2 regions of the Citrobacter amalonaticus genome follow, and region 1 is predicted to be linked to the other one. Evidence: predicted binding sites of a transcription regulator. Region 1 holds the regulator's gene; the other holds the start of a gene.
What was found. The regulator PurR, encoded in region 1, represses purine synthesis genes. The targets are predictions, from matches to a motif close to CANGCAAACGTTTGCNTG.

Region 1 (6,856 bases):
GACAGCAACAGCGTCATCAGCGGCGCGCCGACCATCACGCCTACCGCATAAGCGCTAATCAGCATACCTGCCGCAGGGATGGACACATCAACGCCACGCGCGATGACGGGCAGCAGACCCATTGGCGAGAATTCGGTGGTACCGATGCCGAACGCGCCGATGGCCAGCGCCAGTAACGGATAATTAATTTTCATGCAGTGATGACTCCGGCTCTTCGCGACAGGGCGCGATGCTTAACTAAGAGTCAAAAGCATGACATCAATCACAAAAAAAGAGAAGTTAACAAAAATACAAAAGACTTTTGCAGATTCAATAACAATATGACAGGAGGTTCGAGGGAGCAGGAACTCCCCCGAGGGGGATCAGTGCAGTGCCGCCGTCAGGCCGCCCGCAACGATTAAAGCCAGAACAATAAACGTGGTCACTAATGAAAATTTCAGATCGGTGCTCATCAACTTTTCTCCTTTTTATTCCCACACAAAAAGTGATATAGCGCATTTTTACACACTTGAGTGTAAAAATCTCCCACGATTTAGAGTGATATGTGCTTTTAATACTTCCCCTTTTCGTAAAGATCAGACAAAATTCGACGCTTACTTGATTAGCGTACCGGCCATTGACCCCTTCCTGACGTTCCGTGTCGTTTCCCGGCGTGCCGCAGCCCTGATGTTGGGCACAGGATGAGTAAAGGCAAACGTTTACTTAGCGTAATTTAATGTTCAGGTTGGGTCTGGAGTGAGATTTAATGGCAACAATTAAAGATGTAGCGAAGCGCGCAAACGTTTCCACTACAACCGTGTCACACGTAATTAACAAAACGCGTTTCGTCGCTGAAGAAACACGCAATGCAGTGTGGGCGGCAATCAAAGAATTGCACTATTCCCCCAGCGCGGTTGCCCGCAGCCTGAAAGTCAACCATACCAAGTCTATCGGTTTGCTGGCGACGAGCAGCGAAGCCCCCTATTTTGCCGAAATTATTGAAGCGGTTGAGAAGAACTGCTTCCAGAAGGGCTATACCCTGATCCTCGGTAACGTCTGGAACAACCTGGAAAAACAGCGTGCCTATCTGTCCATGATGGCGCAAAAACGCGTTGATGGCCTGCTGGTAATGTGTTCCGAATACCCCGATCCCCTGCTCTCAATGCTGGAAGAATATCGTCATATCCCGATGGTGGTGATGGACTGGGGCGAAGCCAAAGCCGACTTCACCGATACGGTGATTGATAACGCCTTTGAAGGCGGTTATATGGCAGGCCGTTACCTCGTTGAGCGCGGACATCGCGAAATTGGCGTGATCCCAGGACTGATGGAGCGTAACACTGGCGCAGGCCGTCTGGCCGGTTTTATGAAGGCGATGGATGAAGCGCTGATTAAAGTGCCTGAAAACTGGATTGTACAAGGCGACTTCGAGCCGGAATCCGGCTACCGCGCTATGCAGCAAATTCTGTCGCAGGCGCATCGCCCGACGGCGGTCTTCTGTGGCGGCGATATCATGGCGATGGGCGCCCTGTGCGCCGCCGATGAGATGGGTCTGCGCGTCCCGCAGGACGTGTCGCTGATAGGCTACGACAACGTGCGCAACGCCCGTTTCTTTACGCCGGCGTTGACCACTATCCACCAGCCAAAAGATTCGCTGGGTGAGACGGCCTTTAATATGTTGCTGGACCGCATCGTCAATAAACGCGAAGAGTCGCAGTCTATTGAAGTCCACCCGCGCCTGGTGGAGCGCCGCTCCGTTGCGGATGGCCCGTTCCGCGACTACCGTCGTTAAGCCTCTTCTGCGGGAGTCTCATCTGGCTCCCGCAACCACTCTTTGTTCAGCGTTTCACTGTCTCCCAGATAATCCAGCAGCCAGATCAGCGCAGGTGACATATCATTCTGCTGCCAGGTCAGGCAACAGGCCGCATCCGGGAACGGGTTCTCCAGATTTAACACGACCCACTGCCCCTTGTTAAGATACGGCTTGGCGAAATGCGTCGGTACCATGCCGACACAGAGTCCGGCGCTAATACAGGTCGCGGAGGAATCCCAGTCCGGCACCACCACCCGCTTCTGGTTGTCCAGCAGCCAGGTCACGCGCTTCGGCAGAGTGCGGGACGTATCTTCCAGCACCAGCGACGGCCAGTTGCGCAACGTGTCATCGCTTAACGGCCCGCTCATAGCGGCCAGCGGATGCGTACTGGCAACGACGCAACACCAGCTCAGCTTACCCATATCGCGGAACGTGTATCGTCCTCCCACCGGGATCGCCTGGGTTGCCCCGATGGCGAGTTCGACCCGGCCATCTGACAGCGCGTCCCAGACGCCATTAAACACCTCTTGAAAGACCAGTAGCTCCACGTCATCAAAGTGGCGGTAGAAATCGACGATCAATTGCCGCGTGCGTTCCGGTCGCACGATATTGTCCACCGCGATGGGAAGTTGCCCACGCCAGCCGTTGGCGATCTGCTGACACTGCTGGCGCGTGATCTGCATTTTTTTGATGACAGAGCGGCCTTCTTTCAAAAACCAGGCGCCCGCCGGGGTTAACACTACATCACGATGGCGACGTTCAAAAAGCGGGACGGCCAGCCACTCTTCCAGTTGGCGAACCGTGTAGCTGACCGCCGAAGGCACCCGGTGCAACTCCTGGGCCGCAGAACTAAAACTCCCGTTGCGCGCCACGGCATCGACGACTTCCAGCGCATATTCTGACCACATAATCTGCCTACAAAATTTTTGAATGCAATAAACAAATATTACCGTTTCACAAGCCGAAATTCACTCCCTACACTCTGCGCCAGTGTGATTAATCAAAATTAGAGAACAACTATGCAACCAGGAAAAGGGTTTTTAGTCTGGCTGGCAGGGCTCAGCGTGTTGGGTTTTCTGGCAACCGACATGTATTTGCCCGCATTTGCCGCCATTCAATCTGACCTGCAAACACCGGCCTCTGCCGTCAGCGCCAGCCTGAGTCTGTTTTTAGCAGGCTTTGCCATCGCACAACTGCTGTGGGGACCGCTCTCGGACCGTTACGGTCGAAAACCGATCCTGCTGCTGGGCCTGTCTATCTTCGCTCTTGGCAGCCTGGGTATGCTGTGGGTTGAGAGCGCAACGGGCCTGTTAGTTCTGCGTTTTATTCAGGCCGTGGGGGTCTGCGCAGCGACCGTCATCTGGCAGGCGCTGGTCACCGATTACTATCCTTCGCATAAAATTAACCGCATTTTCGCGACCATCATGCCGCTGGTTGGGCTGTCCCCTGCACTGGCACCGTTATTAGGCAGTTGGATCCTGACCCATCTTTCCTGGCAGGCGATCTTTGCCACGCTGTTTTTCATCACACTGTTGCTGATGCTGCCCGCGCTGTTTTTAAAGCCCACCACCCGGGCTCGCGATGACAGCAACGACAAACTGACGTTCACCACGCTGCTGCGCGCGAAAGCGTACCGCGGCAACGTCCTGATTTACGCCGCCTGTTCTGCCAGCTTCTTTGCGTGGCTGACCGGTTCACCGTTTATTCTGAGTGAAATGGGCTACAGCCCGGCGGTAATTGGACTGAGCTACGTACCGCAAACCATCGCGTTTCTGATTGGCGGCTACGGCTGTCGCGCCGCGCTGCAAAAATGGCAGGGACAACAGCTCCTGCCCTGGCTGCTGGTTATCTATGCGCTGAGCGTGGTGGCAACCTGGGCGGCAAGTTTCATCCATCACATCACGCTTGCAGAGATCCTGATCCCCTTCTGCGTAATGGCGATTGCCAACGGGGCGATCTACCCGATTGTGGTAGCCCAGGCGCTGCGTCCATTCCCGCAGGCGACGGGTCGTGCCGCGGCCCTGCAAAATACCCTGCAATTGGGTCTGTGCTTCCTGGCAAGCCTGGTGGTTTCCTGGCTTATCAGCACACCGCTGTTGACCACGACCAGCGTAATGCTGTCTACGGTTGTTCTGGCTGGACTGGGCTATAAGATGCAACTGCAGCCTTCGAACGTCAGTGAGCAGCAGGATAATCGCGGGATTGCCCACAGCGAATCCCATTGATATCACTCATAATCACCGTTAATTAGTCGGCTAACAATTTTTGGTTGTATCATCGTTTTTTGAGGCCTATACTAAATTTCGGTTGTTAAAATTACGATAATTATTATGTGTTAACGGGAACCGGAGCGTTCCCGGTTCACCATGGATGGCCTTTTCGGCAAGGGGTCCTCCCTTCCTCTGTTCTACGTCGGATAATAGACTCGCGGAATGTTTCCGTGAGATTTCTCACAAAGCCCAAAAAGCGTCTACGCTGTTTTAAGGTTCTGATCACCGACCAGTGATGGAGAAACTATGAGTTCATCGTGTATAGAAGAAGTCAGCGTACCGGATGACGACTGGTACCGTATCACTAACGAATTATTAAGCCGCGCGGGCATCGCCATCAACGGCTCTTCACCCGCAGACATACGCGTCAAAAACCCCAATTTTTTCAAACGCGTGTTACAAGAGGGGTCGCTCGGTCTGGGTGAGAGTTATATGGATGGCTGGTGGGAGTGCGATCGGCTGGACCAGTTTTTTAGCAAAGTCCTGCGCGCAGGACTGGAAAACCAACTTCCGCACCATTTCAAAGATACCCTCCGCATCGCGGCCGCTCGTCTGTTCAATCTGCAAAGTAAAAAGCGGGCGTGGATCGTCGGTAAAGAGCATTACGACCTCGGTAACGATCTGTTCAGCCGTATGCTCGACCCGTATATGCAATATTCCTGCGCGTACTGGAAAGACGCGGAGACTCTGGAGACGGCGCAGCAGGCCAAATTGCGGTTAATCTGCGAGAAATTGCAGCTGCAACCCGGTATGCGTGTGCTGGATATTGGCTGCGGCTGGGGTGGTTTATCACACTATATGGCGACGAATTACGGCGTCAGCGTGGTTGGCGTGACGATTTCCGCCGAGCAGCAGAAAATGGCGCGGGCCCGCTGTGCCGGGCTGGATGTGTCGATTCTGTTGCAGGATTATCGTGATTTGCACGATCAGTTTGACCGCATTGTCTCGGTAGGCATGTTTGAGCACGTCGGTCCTAAAAATTACCCGACCTATTTCGAGGTGGTTGATCGCAATCTGAAACCCGAAGGGCTGTTCTTATTACATACCATCGGTTCGAAAAAAACCGACAATAATGTCGACCCGTGGATCAATAAGTATATCTTCCCGAATGGTTGCCTCCCGTCAGTGCGTCAGATAGCCAACGCCAGCGAAGCGCACTTTGTGATGGAAGACTGGCATAACTTCGGCGCGGATTACGACAAGACGCTGATGGCATGGTACGAGCGTTTTCTCGCTGCCTGGCCTGAAATTGCCGATAACTATTCCGAACGTTTTAAACGGATGTTCAGCTACTACCTGAACGCCTGCGCCGGCGCGTTTCGCGCCCGCGATATTCAGCTCTGGCAGGTGGTATTCTCACGCGGCGTTGAAGACGGCCTGCGCGTAGCCCGCTAAACCTCCTCATGCCCCCGCCGTCTCGCGGGGGCTGGAGGGTTTTACGCTTCGCTGGTGGTTTTCGCCACCGCCGCTTCACGCGCAGCCAGCACTCGTTCTACCGTATCCACCACCGCCTGCGTTTGCGGATCGATTTCGATATTGACGCGCGCGCCCAGTTTTTTCTTACCCAGCGTTGTGCGTTCCAGTGTTTCCGGAATGAGATGCACGCAAAAACGCGTCGCGGTGACTTCACCAACGGTCAGGCTGATCCCATCAATCCCAATAAAACCTTTGTAGAGGATATATTTCATTAGCGTCGGATCCTGGACTTTAAACCAGATCTGACGGTTATTCTCGGAGGTTAAAATCTTTGACACTTCCGCGGTGGTCATGATGTGACCGGACATCAGATGTCCGCCAATCTCATCGCTGAATTTTGCCGCACGCTCGACGTTCAGCAGGTCACCCACTTTCAGATCGCCCAGATTGGTGATCCGCAGCGTTTCTTTCATCAGATCAAAGCTGATGCGATTGCCGTTAATTTCGGTGACGGTCAGGCAGCAGCCGTTATGCGCCACCGATGCGCCCGTTTCCAGCGCGTCCAGCATGTATTCAGGTAATTCCACGACATGGGTGCGAAAATTTGGTTTTTCATCGATCGACACCAGTTTTGCGGTGCCCTGCACAATACCTGTAAACATACCTGCAACTCCTGAATTCAGTTAAGCCATTTCTGCCTGCCACAATAGCAGTTGGAAAATCAGGTTGCCAGTGAAGTGCCCCTTGACCTGTTTTTTCACTGGTGAAATTAGCATTCATCGCTACAATAGACTGAAATTTCCCCTTACATCTTCTTCTTGCTGCCACCCGTGGCGGCTTTTTTAGTCTCTCAAATAAAAACAAAATGATAGGTGTACACGTGCAGAAGTATATCAGTGAAGCGCGTCAGTTATTGGCTCTGGCAATACCGGTGATTCTTGCGCAAATCGCCCAAACCGCAATGGGGTTCGTCGATACCGTGATGGCGGGGGGTTACAGCGCCACCGACATGGCGGCCGTCGCCATTGGGACCTCCATCTGGCTGCCCGCCATTCTGTTCGGCCACGGGTTGCTGCTGGCGCTGACCCCGGTGATTGCTCAGCTTAATGGTTCCGGACGCCGTGATCGCATTGCACATCAGGTGCGCCAGGGCTTCTGGCTGGCAGGTTTCGTCTCAGTGCTGATTATGGTTGTGCTGTGGAACGCGGGCTATATCATCCACGCGATGCACAATATTGATCCGGCCCTGGCGGATAAGGCCGTCGGCTACCTGCGCGCATTATTATGGGGCGCGCCGGGTTATCTGTTCTTTCAGGTCGCGCGTAATCAGTGCGAGGGTCTGGCGAAAACTAAACCTGGCATGGTGATGGGCTTTCTC
Region 2 (6,856 bases), 2.0 Mb from region 1:
CTGAATCCCGCTTTAAAGAGAACCTGCCGCTGCTGACGTTGATCGTCATGATGGCGCTCAGTTGGGGACTGGAGCAGTTCAACCACCCGTTTGGCCAGTTAGCATTTATCGCCACGACGCTGGTCGGCCTGTTCCCGATTGCCCGCCAGGCACTGCGTCTGATTAAAAGCGGCAGTTGGTTTGCCATTGAAACGCTGATGAGCGTCGCGGCTATCGGGGCGCTGTTCATCGGCGCCACGGCAGAAGCGGCAATGGTGTTGCTGCTGTTCCTGATTGGCGAACGCCTCGAAGGCTGGGCCGCCAGTCGTGCCCGTAAAGGGGTCAGCGCGCTGATGGCGTTGAAACCAGAAACCGCGACGCGTCTGCGCGATGGCGTACGCGAAGAGGTGGCAATCAACACCCTGCAACCGGGCGACATCATTGAAGTCGCTGCCGGGGGACGTCTGCCTGCCGACGGTAAACTGGTCTCTGGTTTTGCCAGTTTTGATGAGAGTGCGCTGACGGGAGAATCGATCCCGGTGGAACGCGCCACCGGTGATAAAGTCCCGGCGGGGGCGACCAGCGTGGACCGTCTCGTCACGCTGGAAGTGCTCTCTGAACCAGGCGCCAGCGCGATTGACCGCATTCTGAAGTTAATCGAAGAGGCCGAGGAGCGTCGTGCGCCAATCGAGCGTTTTATCGACCGCTTCAGCCGGATTTATACGCCTGCGATTATGGCCGTCGCCCTGCTGGTGACGCTCGTCCCGCCGCTGCTGTTCGCCGGCTCCTGGCAGGAGTGGATTTATAAAGGGTTAACGCTGCTGCTGATCGGCTGTCCGTGTGCGCTGGTCATCTCCACGCCTGCGGCCATCACTTCTGGACTGGCGGCAGCGGCCCGTCGCGGGGCATTGATTAAAGGCGGCGCGGCGCTGGAACAGTTGGGCCGTATTACCCAGGTCGCCTTTGATAAAACCGGGACGCTAACCGTCGGGAAGCCGCGCGTCACGGCGATTCATCCAGCCACCGGCGTCAGTGAGTCTGAACTGCTGGCGCTGGCGGCAGCCGTCGAGCAAGGCGCAACGCACCCGCTGGCTCAGGCCATTGTGCGCGAAGCTCAAACCGCAAGGCTAACAATCCCGCCCGCCGAGGGGCAACGGGCGCTGGTAGGGTCAGGTATTGAAGCACAGGTGAATGGCGAAAGCGTTCTGATTTGCGCTGCCGGTAAACGTCCTGCCGACGCCTTTTCCGGAGAAATTAACCAGCTTGAAAGTGCCGGGCAGACGGTCGTTCTGGTCCTGCGCAACGAGACCGTGATCGGCGTCATCGCCCTGCAGGATACGCTGCGCGACGATGCTCGCACTGCCATCCGCGAACTGAACACGCTGGGTGTGAACGGCGTGATCCTGACTGGCGATAACCCGCGCGCAGCGGCCGCCATTGCTGGCGAACTGGGTCTGACGTTTAACGCCGGGCTGCTGCCGGAAGATAAAGTGAAGGCGGTCACCGTGCTGAATCAACAGTCGCCGCTGGCGATGGTAGGTGACGGCATTAACGATGCGCCAGCGATGAAGGCCGCCGCGATTGGTATCGCGATGGGGAGTGGGACGGATGTCGCGCTGGAAACGGCGGATGCCGCACTGACGCATAACCGCCTCACGGGGCTGGTGCAGATGATCCAACTGGCGCGCGCGACCCACGCCAATATCCGTCAGAACATCACCATTGCGCTGGGACTGAAGGGGATATTTCTCGTCACCACGCTGCTCGGAATAACGGGTCTGTGGCTGGCGGTGCTGGCGGATACCGGGGCGACGGTGCTGGTCACCGCTAACGCACTGCGGTTGTTACGTAAAGGGTAGAGCCTGTTTCTCGCCTGATGGCGCTAACGCTTATCAGGCCTACAGGCTGTTCGTCATTCGCAGGCCGGATAAGCGTTAGCGCCATCCGGCATAACAAGATTACTGGCCTTTACGCACCAGATAGCGGTACGGCAGAGAGTCGGTCTCTTTTGCCACCAGCTCATGTTCCATAAAGGTACAAAACCCGGGAATATCACGGGTGGTCGCCGGATCGTCCGCCACAATCAGCAGCGTTTCGCCAGTCTGCATGTTGCGTACGGTTTTACGCACCATCATCACCGGTTCCGGGCAGCGGAGTCCCTGGGCATCAAGGGTATGGTCGGGAGAGGAAAACAGATCGCTCATCGTGGTCTCATTCGCTAAAAAAACGGCTGTAGTTTACGCTCAGTTCGGGAGTAAGCCAATCAGGTTAACGATTGCGTGAAAAATAGCCATTGCAATGCCACCGCAAAGCAGTATTATGCGGCGGCCTGAAAAAGGAAGACGCGTTATTGGTGCAGTCAGTTTGTTTGAGGCCAGCGCACAGCGCCCGGAACGTACACGTAGTACGTGAGGAGCGCGAGCACTGCCCGAGAGCAAAATGGCCATGCAATAGCGTGTAGCACGAATTGGGTTCCCTCACCCCAATCATCAATTAAAAAGGTACAACATGAATGCATTTACACACTCGCAGCGCGTAAAAGCGTTGTTCTGGCTATCGCTATTTCACCTGCTGGTGATCACCTCCAGTAACTACCTGGTCCAGCTCCCGGTCTCCATTTTTGGTTTCCACACCACCTGGGGCGCGTTTAGCTTTCCGTTTATTTTCCTCGCTACCGACCTGACCGTGCGAATTTTTGGCGCGCCATTGGCCCGTCGAATTATCTTTGCGGTGATGATGCCCGCATTGCTGATCTCCTATGTGATTTCGTCGCTGTTCTATATGGGCTCCTGGCAGGGATTCGGCGCGCTGATGCACTTCAATCTGTTTGTCGCCCGTATCGCGGTCGCCAGCTTTATGGCCTATGCACTGGGACAAATTCTTGATGTGCACGTCTTTAACCGCCTGCGTCAGAACCGCCGCTGGTGGATGGCGCCGACGGCCTCGACGCTGTTTGGCAACGTTAGCGACACCCTCGCTTTCTTCTTTATTGCGTTCTGGCGCAGTCCGGATGCCTTCATGGCCGAGCACTGGATGGAAATCGCCATCGTCGATTACTGTTTCAAAGTGCTGATCAGCATCCTGTTCTTCCTGCCGATGTATGGCGTATTGCTGAATATGTTGCTGAAAAAACTGGCAGATAAATCTGAAATCCCGGTCATGCAGACAAGTTGAGCTAAAGGTTCCTTTTCCGGGTTGTGATAAGATGAACAGATGCGCCGTTATGGCCGTTTATCGAAAGGAAGAAGTCAATGCGTAATCTGGTTAAATATGTCGGTATTGGCCTGCTGGTTATGGGGCTGGCGGCCTGTGATAATAGTGATACAAAAGCGCCGGCAGAAGGCACGGCGGCAGAAAGCAACGCAACCGGTCAGCCGGTTTCTCTGCTGGATGGCAAACTGAGTTTCTCACTGCCGGCAGATATGACCGATCAGAGCGGCAAGCTGGGTACGCAGGCCAACAATATGCACGTCTACTCTGACGCGACCGGCCAGAAAGCGGTGATTGTTATCGTCGGCGATAACACCAACGAAGAGCTGTCTGTGCTGGCAAAACGCCTTGAAGATCAGCAGCGCAGCCGTGACCCGCAGTTGCAGGTGGTGACCAACAAATCCATCGAGCTGAAAGGTCACACGCTGCAACAGTTAGACAGCATCATCTCGGCGAAAGGCCAGACGGCTTACTCTTCTGTGGTGCTGGGTAAAGTCGATAACCAACTGCTGACTCTGCAAATTACACTGCCAGCGGACGACCAGCAGAAAGCGCAAACGGCCGCTGAAAACATCATTAATACGCTGGTTATTCAGTAACCATCAGGATGATGAGACGGCCTCTGGCGATTCCTGCAGAGGCCGTTTTTTTAACCGCCAGGTTAACAGCAGCGCAACCGCCACCAGCCCTGCCGCCGCCAGGTAAATGACCGGAACCCCCGCCCAACTCATCACCAGCCCAGCCAACGGTCCCGTCACCCCCAGTGACAGATCCATAAACACCGTATAGGTCGCCAGCGCCGAGCCCTGATTCTGCTGCGGCACCGCTTTTACCGCTACCACGCCAAGCGCCGGGAAGACCAGCGAAAACCCCATTCCTGTCAGCAGTACGCCGATTTTTGCCATCCACGGCACCATCGCCACGCCCACCATCAACAGTCCGACAATCTCAACGCTAAAGCAGATCATCGCCACATTCAGACCGCCCAGGCGGTTGATGCCGTTCGGAAACAACAGACGCGTACCGATAAACGCACAGCTAAACAGGGTGAGCGCAAATGCCGCGCCGTCCCAGCCTTTGGCGTCATAGAACAGGGTGATAAAGGTGGCGATCACCCCGAAACCTGCCGAGGCCAGCGCCAGCGCCATTCCGTATAGCCAGACGCGTCCAAGCACCGCACGAAACGGCAAAGGCTTCCCTTTGCTCGCTTTCACCGCAGGGCGCGGAATCGCCAACAAAATGGCCAGCAACGCGATCCCCATGATAATCAGCGCTAATCCCTGTAGCCCGCCCCAGCTGTAAAACAGCACGCCGAGCGGCGCGCCGACCGCCATCGCCCCGTAGGTCACAATGCCGTTCCAGGAGATCACCCGCCCGATATGCAACGAGCCCACCACGCCCACACCCCATAGCGTCGAGCCGGTCCCGGCGAAGCTCTGTCCAATCCCCAGGATCACACGCCCCAGACAGAGCAGCAATAAACTGACGACCGGCCAGCTACTGGCGCTTCCTGCCAGAAAATAGCCCGCCCCACTGAGAAAACAGCCGCACAGGCCAAAAACCACAATCTTTTTTGGCCCGAGCAGATCCGCATAGCGTCCGGCATGAGGGCGGCTGAGTAAGGTCGCGAAGTATTGCAGGCTGATGACCAGACCCGCCCAGAAGGCGCTAAAGCCCATGACATCATGCACATAGCCGGGCAAAACCGCGAGCGGCAGGCCGATGGTCAGGTAGCTGGCACAGTTGAACATCACAACAGAAACAATGCGCAGATTGAGGCGCAATCCATTAAGCGCCGGTTCAGCGACGGGTTCGGGCATGGGGGATCACCACGTTTTTACAACAATGTTTCATTTCTACCACGCCACGCCGGGAAAATCAGCAGCCAGATTAGGAATATCGGCAGCCAGCGAGCCGCTACACTTAATGAAAATCAAAAAAGGATGTAAACATGACAACCCCTCAGCCCGACAAAGCCGGTCTACATATTCTGCTCAAACTGGCCTCGCTGGTCGTCATTCTCGCCGGGATCCACGCCGCTGCAGATATCATTGTGCAACTGTTGCTGGCGCTCTTTTTCGCCATTGTCCTCAATCCACTGGTCACCTGGTTTATCCGTCGGGGAGTGAAACGCCCGGTGGCGATCACCATTGTGGTAGTCGTAATGCTGTTCGTGCTCACCGCGCTGATTGGCGTGCTGGCGGCCTCGGTTAATGAATTTATTGCCATGCTGCCGAAATACAACAAAGAACTGACGCGCAAAGTGCTGTATGTGCAGGAGATGATGCCGTTTTTAAATCTGCACATGTCTCCGGAACGGATGTTACAACGCATCGACTCCGACAAAATTGTCACCTTCACCACCACGCTGATGACCGGGCTGTCAGGCGCGATGGCCAGCATCATTCTGTTGGTGATGACCGTCGTTTTCATGCTGTTTGAGGTCCGCCATGTGCCTTACAAAATGCGTTTTGCGCTGCATAACCCGCAAATCCACATTGCCGGACTGCACCGGGCGCTGAAGGGCGTTTCGCACTATCTGGCGTTAAAAACGCTGCTCAGCCTGTGGACCGGACTCATCGTCTGGCTGGGACTGGAGCTGATGAACATTCAGTTTGCCCTGATGTGGGGGGTGCTGGCGTTCCTGCTGAACTATGTACCCAATATTGGCTCGGTGATTTCCGCTGTTCCGCCAATGGTTCAGGCGCTGCTTTTCAATGGCGTTTATGAGTGCGTGTTGGTGGGGGCGCTGTTCCTGGTGGTCCATATGGTATTGGGCAACATGGTTGAACCGCGCATGATGGGCCATCGCCTGGGCATGTCGACGCTGGTGGTGTTTCTTTCTTTACTGGTTTGGGGCTGGTTGCTCGGCCCGGTGGGGATGTTGCTCTCCGTTCCCCTGACCAGCGTCTGTAAAATCTGGATGGAGACCACAACAGGCGGCAGTAAACTGGCAATATTACTGGGCCCAGGGCGGCCGAAAAATCGATTACCGGGATAAATCCGCCCTACCAACCAGGGTAGTTTTATTCACTTACAGGTGAAAGTATTATAAGGCGCGCTTTTGTTACCTGGACGTTTCAATAAGCGCGCGGTTTCCTTCGCGAAATGCGTTCCAGGTTTTTCTGCAGTGCATTTAATCCAAATTAAATGATATCGACAGTTTAATTTAAGTGAAAACTAACTAATACCATGATAATCCGGAAGATAAACGTTCTGCCGCGTGCATGAATTAATTTCAGAATTTTCACGGTGTTCCGTCAAAGTTAACATTAAAAATAGTCGGTATTATTGTTACTAAAACTAAATTCAGAAATGCATTCAACGTTAATATAAATAGTGATTTTGATAGGGAGTTTTCATGAAACAATACATTAAGTGGTTTGCGGCGATTGCCGTTGTCGGTGCGCTGGCAGGTTGTGCGCGTACTGCCCCCATCGATCAGGTTCACTCTTCAGTGACTGCAGGCCATACTCTGGATCAGGTGAAAAACGCGATCCTGAAAGCAGGCGTTCAGCGTAAATGGATCATGACGGAAGCGGGTCCAGGCGTGATCAAAGCGCGTCAGCAGTCTCGCGACCATGTTGCAGAAGTGCGTATTACCTACACCGCCTCCAGCTACGATATCAAATACGACAGCAGCCTCAACCTGCAGGCTTCTGGCGGT

Region 2: the regulator PurR is predicted to act here: its motif matches at 2,244-2,261, upstream of tusA (sulfurtransferase TusA).

What each region holds. Positions count from the first base shown of each region.
Region 1 is NZ_CP014015.2:4,174,660-4,181,515, reverse strand. Features, by position in the region: gene AL479_RS20330 (MFS transporter) at 1-194, opposite strand, end outside; gene AL479_RS20320 (YnhF family membrane protein) at 363-452, opposite strand; gene purR (HTH-type transcriptional repressor PurR) at 746-1,771, shown strand; gene punR (DNA-binding transcriptional activator PunR) at 1,768-2,700, opposite strand; gene punC (purine nucleoside transporter PunC) at 2,812-4,017, shown strand; gene cfa (cyclopropane fatty acyl phospholipid synthase) at 4,309-5,457, shown strand; gene AL479_RS20295 (riboflavin synthase) at 5,499-6,140, opposite strand; gene mdtK (MdtK family multidrug efflux MATE transporter) at 6,359-6,856, shown strand, end outside.
Region 2 is NZ_CP014015.2:2,168,145-2,175,000, reverse strand. Features, by position in the region: gene zntA (Zn(II)/Cd(II)/Pb(II) translocating P-type ATPase ZntA) at 1-1,838, shown strand, start outside; gene tusA (sulfurtransferase TusA) at 1,938-2,183, opposite strand; gene AL479_RS10410 (7-cyano-7-deazaguanine/7-aminomethyl-7-deazaguanine transporter) at 2,488-3,153, shown strand; gene AL479_RS10405 (DcrB family lipoprotein) at 3,231-3,788, shown strand; gene AL479_RS10400 (MFS transporter) at 3,792-5,009, opposite strand; gene AL479_RS10395 (AI-2E family transporter) at 5,141-6,190, shown strand; gene AL479_RS10390 (hypothetical protein) at 6,563-6,856, shown strand, end outside.